One region of the Azoarcus sp. DN11 genome, then DNA from elsewhere that is predicted to be linked to it. Evidence: riboswitches for the same ligand, from Rfam matches in the RefSeq annotation. Region 1 holds a riboswitch; the other holds the start of a gene.
What was found. Region 1 has a riboswitch for cobalamin ahead of cbpA (modified peptide precursor CbpA). Riboswitches for the same ligand answer to the same signal wherever they lie in the genome.
Positions count from the first base shown of each region.

Region 2: linked by a shared signal. The riboswitch ahead of CDA09_RS20165 (TonB-dependent receptor) and the one ahead of cbpA (modified peptide precursor CbpA) in region 1 are both predicted to bind cobalamin.

Region 1 covers NZ_CP021731.1:1,459,710-1,463,255, reverse strand. Annotated here, with positions in the region: gene flgM (flagellar biosynthesis anti-sigma factor FlgM) at 1-226, shown strand, start outside; gene CDA09_RS06700 (flagella synthesis protein FlgN) at 235-708, shown strand; gene cbpB (peptide-modifying radical SAM enzyme CbpB) at 776-2,185, opposite strand; gene cbpA (modified peptide precursor CbpA) at 2,182-2,352, opposite strand; cobalamin riboswitch at 2,448-2,665, opposite strand; gene CDA09_RS06685 (hypothetical protein) at 2,755-3,309, opposite strand; rRNA gene rrf (5S ribosomal RNA) at 3,500-3,546, opposite strand, start outside.
Region 2 covers NZ_CP021731.1:4,335,567-4,339,112, reverse strand. Annotated here, with positions in the region: gene CDA09_RS20165 (TonB-dependent receptor) at 1-1,299, opposite strand, end outside; cobalamin riboswitch at 1,482-1,736, opposite strand; gene cobJ (precorrin-3B C(17)-methyltransferase) at 1,797-2,777, opposite strand; gene CDA09_RS20155 (CbtA family protein) at 2,936-3,546, opposite strand, start outside.

The DNA.
Region 1 (3,546 bases):
GACGCTTGCGAGCAGCTCCTCGACCGAAGAGAAAGTCGAACTGTCGTCGCTCTCGTCCAGCCTCAACAAGGCCGAAGCGGTGATTGCCTCGACTCCCGAGGTCGACCACCGCCGTGTCGATGAAATCCGTCAGGCCATCAGCGAAGGGCGCTTCAAGATCGACGCCAACCGCATCGCCGACGGCCTGATCGAAAGCGTTCGCCAGATGCTCGACACGCAGAAATAATAAGCTCCGTGAGCCTGCAGCCCGAACTTCAGCGACTCGTCCAGCTGATCGACAGCGAAGCCGTGCTGCTGCGCGGATTCCTCGCGCTACTCGAGCGCGAGGAATCCCTGCTCATCGCCGGCGACGCCGACGGTCTGCTCGTTCTCACGCGCGAAAAAACGGAGCGCTTCCACCAGTTGCAGCGCATCCACAGCGACCGCGCCCTGCTGCTCGGCCGGCTTCGTCGCCCGAACTCCGACACCGCGATCCGCGAAGTCTGCCAACCGCTCCCCGACACCCTCAGGCGCTGGGACGAAATCCACGCACTCGCATGCGACGCGCGGGCCCGCAACGACCTCAACGGCAAGCTCATCACCGAGCGTCTCCAGCATAACCAGGCCGCGATGTCGATCCTTCTCGACGCATCCAGGCAGCCACAACTCTACGATTCCGCCGGCAACGCCCGCCCCGGCGGAGGCGGCCGCCACCTCGGCAGCGCATGAACTAAAAGGCCCGCCCGGGAACTCTCCCGGGCGGGCCCGCGCGCAATCACAGCCGCTGATGACTGGCTCAGGGCAGCACGAAGTCGAAACTGCTCTCTACCTCGGCATCCCAGCCATCCCAAAGGAAGTCGTTCGCCTTCCCGTCGGCGATCAAGCGAAAAGCATAGCGCGTCTGCTCCTCGTAGAAGCCGCAGAACGCCCCGACGCGGTCCATCCCGCCGTTCATCTCGTGCGCCTCGGCCGGGCACGGCGAGCCGCAGAAATGCCGGATCGCGCACCCCTTGCAGGGATCGATACGGTCGACGTTCCGTCCCGTCACCTTCCGGAATGCCTCGCTCTCCAGCACATCCTCGATGCGGTCGGTGAACAGGTTGCCCCCGCGGAACGCATCCAGGCCGATGAACTCGCTGCACGGGAAGAGCCCCCCGTCGGGCGCCAGGGCGAAGAACGCGCGCCCCCCACCGCACGGCGAGATATCGCACATCAGCCGGCGTGCGGTCGGTGCAAGGATCGCCAGCAGAATGTTCGCAAAGTTCGCGACCACCATCTTCCGCCCCGTCTCGCGATACAGCGCATGCGTTCGTTCCACCGCTGCGATGAAGGCACGCGCCAGCGAGTCATCATCCGGTCGCACCGTACGCGCTCCCGGCAAGGTGCAACGCACTGCATTCAGCATGCAGGTCGGCACTTCGCGGGCATGGAACAGCTCCACCAGCGGCACGAGTTGATCGAGGTTCTTCTCCGTGCACGTCGCGATCACGCTCCACGCCGAATACCCCCGCAGCGCCTCCATCGCCCGGAGCACCTTGTCGTGCACACTCTTGCCGCCGAAGGTCAGGCGGGTCGCATCGGTCGTCTCGGCCAGCGGCCCGTCGAGCGACAGGCCGATGCTCACCTGCCGATCGGCGAGAAACCCGATCGCCTCGTCATCGAGCAGCGTCGCGTTCGTTTGCACCCCGAACACGTAATCATCCTTGAACGCATCGATCGCGGCGAACAAGGCGGCCCGATTCATCAACGGCTCGGCACCGTGAAAAATCACGCGCGGCTTGCGCCCGTCGGGAAGCACCGTCGAAAAGTAGGACCGTAGCCGCCCCAGCGCGTCCACCAACCGGTCGGCGTCCATGTGCTGCCCACCGCGGCGCATTCCCTCCGGAATGTAGCAATACGTGCAGTTCAGGTTGCACCGCTCCGTCGGATTGACATAAACGGCCGAGGGCTTCAGCTCGAAACGCAGCGCATGCAACTCGCGCGCGAAATCCTTTGCCTTTGCCTGATAGTTCAACATCAAGGCACTATCGGTCAGCGTGTCCGCGAGCTTGTCCTTGCGAACGAGCGCCCAGAACGCACTGTCCGGGTCGCTCAAGGCCATATAGTCGTCATGTCCGATGTCGAACGGAATCAGGCTCGCGCCATTGCCGAGATTGGCATAACGCCCCGCAGAGGGGGCGTTGCTCATCAAAGCCGAGCCGCTCATCGCTTCTCCCTGCGATCCATCAGAACGTAGTGAGACAAACCCACCCCATCCGCCTCGCAACGCTTGCGCGTCGCGATGATCGCGGGCCTGTGCACCGGGAGCGCGCCGCTTGCAGCGGCGGGGGCGGCGTTCTTTGCGAACTCTTGCTTGATATCAGTCGAAGGCATCCGATTCTCCTGTTTGTCCAAACACAAAAACAAAAAGGGCTCCGCTGCCGCACTGCCAAGTGCGGACAGCGAAACCCTTGCCATTGGTTCCAGCTACAAAACAGTCGATTACGGCACGTCTTCTGGCTTCCGGATCAACCTGCCTGTCGCGCCTTCCCATCGTGGTACTCCACGACAGTGGCCGGATGCCCGGAATCGTTCCGTCACCCTGGCGACATTCGTCCCCGGTTACAGCGGCGGGCCCGCCACGGAATTGAGCAAGCTCGCACCGTGTTCCGACGATCGCAATTGCATCGTCATGGCCGAATCGTTCACCATTGTCCCGACGAGCATCTCTTCAGTCAATACCCTTGCCCCCACGCCTGACTGCCGATCACCGGCTGGCCCAGAGCACCTTCGCAGTCACATTCCGCCCAGGTCCTGGATGGCATCGACAACCATGCCAGTGCCGACCGCAATCATCAGGATATCGCCTGCGACGCGAACGAACTTGTGCCCCGCCGGAGGCACCCCGAGTTCGACCGTGAGCGCCGGCGGCAGATCGTAATACGCGACATCGCGCGGCAACGCACGCCCCACCGCCCACTTTCTCGCCTGCCCGGGCGGCATGCACCCGTTTCCCTTTTTCGCCAACCCCGGAGGACACCTCCCCGAACCGCCCTCGCGCGTGAAGTATTCGCGGATGACCGTCCGATCACGTTGCTCGAACCGGCTCACCACCCGCTGCGAACCTTCATCCCCCAGGCGCGCACCGCGATCACGACTGTCCCGATCCGCATCCCCGCCCTCGTCACGGTCGCGTTTGTGCTGCCCGCCCTTTCCACCATGTCCGTTCTCCCGCTGCCAACCTCCGCCACCAGCGTGATCGGGTTTTTCAGCATAGGCGACGCCAAAAACCATGATGCCGGCACAAAGCGCGGCGCACACCGCTGCCTTGCGCGATCGGATGCGATGCATGTTTTATCTCCCTTGAATGGTGTCACGCAGCGAATTGCGAAACGAACACTTCACACGGATCGGACGCCCCAGACAGCACGCTGCCTGTTGCCAGCAACATACAACAAATCTGCATGGAAACGGAATGTCCACGGTTGACGTAAAAAAGCCGCTCATCCTGGTTTAGGAGAGCGGCTTTTTTGATTGGGTAGTCTGACGATGACCTACTTTCGCACTCACGTAGAGCACTATCATCGG
Region 2 (3,546 bases), 2.1 Mb from region 1:
GTCCTCGACGAACACGGCCTGCTGCCGCGTCTCGGTATCGAACTTCGGACGGGTCGGATCGGGGCTGTCGAAGCGGCCCGGTTCGAAGTCCCGGGCCGGCACGACGGATTTGCCGCGGTAAGGCGAGTTGTTGGTGTGGCGGAAGTCGACCCGCATGAATTCCCAGCCGACGTCGAAGCGGTTGCGCATGCCGCCGAGCGTGCCCTCGTGCGCGAGTTCGAGCCGGTTGCCGGCTTGTTCGAGGCGATGCAGGATTTCGAGATAGCCGGTGCGCGTGACCGCGTTGGTGGCGCTGTCGAGTGCGTATTGCTCGACGTTGCGCCAGTGGCGGTCGGCGGCGAAGCGATAGGTCTCGTTGCGCAGCGTCCAGCCCCCGCCCGCCTGCCATTCGATGCGGGCGCGCAGCCGGTCGTCGTCGAGCGCGTAGCGCGGGTCGTCGATGTTGTAGTTCTCGTGGCGCAGGTCGCGGGCGATGCGCCCGTTGCGCAGCGGGGTGCCGAAGTAGGCGGTGGGATTCTCGCGCGACAGGTCTGCGCTCAGGTCGATCTGCAGGTCCGCCCGCGGCGCGAGGTGCAGCGTGCTCATCAGATTGCGGTTGTCGTGCTCGCCGCGGTGGATGAAACCGTCGCCGCCCGCGACGGCGGCGTCGAGGCGCAGCGCCGCGGCGTCGCCCACGGCAGTCGAGCCGCCGACGCCGATGTGGTATTCGCCGCGGCTGCCGGCGGTGAGGCTTGCGTCCAGGTGGCGCCCGCGCGTCGGCGCCTTGCGCACGAGGTTGAGGATGCCGCCGACCGCACCGTCGCCGAACAGCACCGAGGCCGGGCCGCGCAGGATCTCGATGCGCTCGTAGCCCCAGGTGTCGGACGGATAGGTGAGGGTGCCCGCGCCGGTGGCGAGGCGCAGCCCGTCCTCCGCCTGCGCGACCGAGTTGTTGCCGGTGAAGCCGCGGCTGGAATAGGCCTGGCCGCTGCCGGGCGTGCCGATGAAGCTCAGGCCGACGGCCCGCGTCGCGGCGTCGGCGACGCTGCGGTCGCCGCGTTCGCGCAGCGTCTCGACGTCGAGCGCGTCGACGCTCGCGGGCGTCTCGCGCAGGCTCAGTCCGAGGCGCGATCCCGTGGCGCCCGGGCGGTCGAGATCGAGGCCGGCGTCGGGCTCGGCGCGCGCCGAAACCTGAACTGCCGTCAAGACCTTGTCGTCGGCGTGCGCAAGGCCGCCGGACAGGGCGAGCACGAGGCTCGCGGCGAGCGGGCGAAGCGCGAACGGGATGCGGCGAACGGGGGAACTACGGTGCTTCTGCATGCAATGACTCCAGTCGTGAAGCGACCGGACGGGCAGGCGAAGCAGGGGCGCGGCGTCCTCGCGGAGCGCGGGCGACAACCTCCCGCGGTCAGGCGGTCGGCGGCCGGGGCACGCTAGCCTTGCTCCGCCCGCATCCCCGCGGCCGGTCGCATGGTTGATCCCGGGCGCAGAATTGCGCGGCGGGATCGGAACACCAGCAGGCCGGTCTCCGGACTCACGAGTCTTGACGGATCGCCTTCCCATGCCGTGCGCGAAGCCTCGTGGGCTGCACGCGTCCGGCACAGTGGCCGGGCCATCGGGGAGATGGCCCGTGATCCGCCCGCACTCGCCTACCGTTGCGGGGGCAGCCAGGGCTTGGCCGGCGGGGAATTCTGCCGGCGCACCCTGTTCCCGTTTCACCCGCCGTTCTGGCGGGCACCTGCTGGAAAATGGGGGAAAAGCGCGTCAAACGGTGGTCGGTGCGCCCTCCCGGCAGTTCGCGGCCTGGCCCGGGCGGCTCATGCGAGCACTTCCCCTTCGGCGGCGGTGTCGTCCTCGTCGACGGCCTCATCGGCGAGCGCAGCGAGGATGTAGTCGACCGGTAGCGCATGGCGGCGGGCGAGTTCGTCGGCGCTCTCGCCGCTCGCACGCAGGCTTTCGAGCCAGCCGTCGAGGCCGGTCGACAGCGAGCGGCCGGCCTTTTCGCCGTTGTGCGTCGTGCCCGCCTCGACGTCGTACTTGTTCGCGTAGCCGCGCGGCGTGACCATCAGGCCGTCGCGGATGAAGGTGTTCGAGTTGCCGATCAGCACGGTGCTCAACATGCCGATGTCGCACTCGGTCATCTTGTCGAGCGTCGTGAATTCGATGCGCTGCTTGGGGCGATAGGCGGATTTGACGATCGCGACGGGCGTGTCCGGGCGGCGGTGCGCGAGGAAGAGGCGCTGGGCCTCGACGATCTGGCGTGCGCGGCGCCCGCTCTTCGGGTTGTACAGCGCGACGACGAAATCGGCCGCGGCGGCCGCGTTGAGACGGCGCGCGATCACCGGCCAAGGCGTCAGCAGGTCGGACAGCGAGATCGCGCAGAAGTCGTGCGTCAGCGGCGCGCCGACGAGCGCCGCGCAGGTGTTCAGCGCGGAGGCGCCCGGGACGATCTCGACTTCGATGTCGCCGGGTTGGCCCGTGGGGGGCGTCCAGCCGGCCTGGAACAGCACTTCGAAAGTCGGGCCGGCCATGCCGTAGACGCCGGCGTCGCCCGAGGAGATCAGCGCGACCTTCTTGCCCTGCTTGGCACGGTCGAGCGCTTCGATCGCGCGGTCGAGCTCCTCGGTCATCGACTTCTTGACGACCTCCTTGCCTTCGACGAGGTCGGCGACGAGGCGGATGTAGGTGACGTAGCCGATGATGGTATCGGCCTCGGCGATCGCGGCGCGGGCGCGGCCGCTCATGTGCTCGACGCTGCCGGGCCCGAGGCCGACCAGCATGATCTTGCCTGTGCTCATGGTGTTCTCTCTTTGTTGAGGGCGTAGGGCGGGATGAAATCCCGCCGTTTTCCGCCGGGTGGCCGACGGTCGCGTGTCAAATGTGGTGCAGGAGCCTTATCCGCCGCGTGTGTCGTCGATGACTATCCATGCGGCGGAAGACGCTTCGCGCTTCCGCCCTACGCGCGGGCGGTGGCCGGGGTTCCCTGCGTCGCGAGCGCCGGGCGCACCCAGCGGGCGACCGCCCAGCCGGCGAGGCTGCCAAGGGCAAGCCATTCGATCGCGCTGGAGATTGCGGTGGCGATGGCGAACTGGCCGGTCAGAACTTCCATCTGGCGTGCCACTTCATCGCTGTAGGCGGCGAAGGCACCGTCGATATGCGGTGCGCCGAGCGCGTAGGGCAGGGCCAGCAGGGCGATCCCGAGCCAGCGCAGGCGGCCGGGGACGAAGGCGAGGACGCTGAGGCCGGTCGCGGAGCAGAGGACAGTGATGAGCCACCAGGTCTGGCGTGCTTCCAGCGCTGCAGCGGCGGTGCCGGGGATCTCGGGCGGCAGGCCCAGAGAGGGCGCAGCGAAGACGCACAGCCAGGCGGCGGCGCCCCACACGAGGCCGCTGCGTGCCGAGGCGACGCGGCGGCCGCGCAGGTGTTCCCACGTCGTGATCGCGGCGATCAGCACGAGGCTGAAGCCGATCGCGGTCAGCACGTTGGCGATCAAGGTCCAGACATGCCGTTCGGTGCCGTCTGCGGGCTCCCAGGCTGCTTCCTCATGGACGTGGACGGCGCCATGGG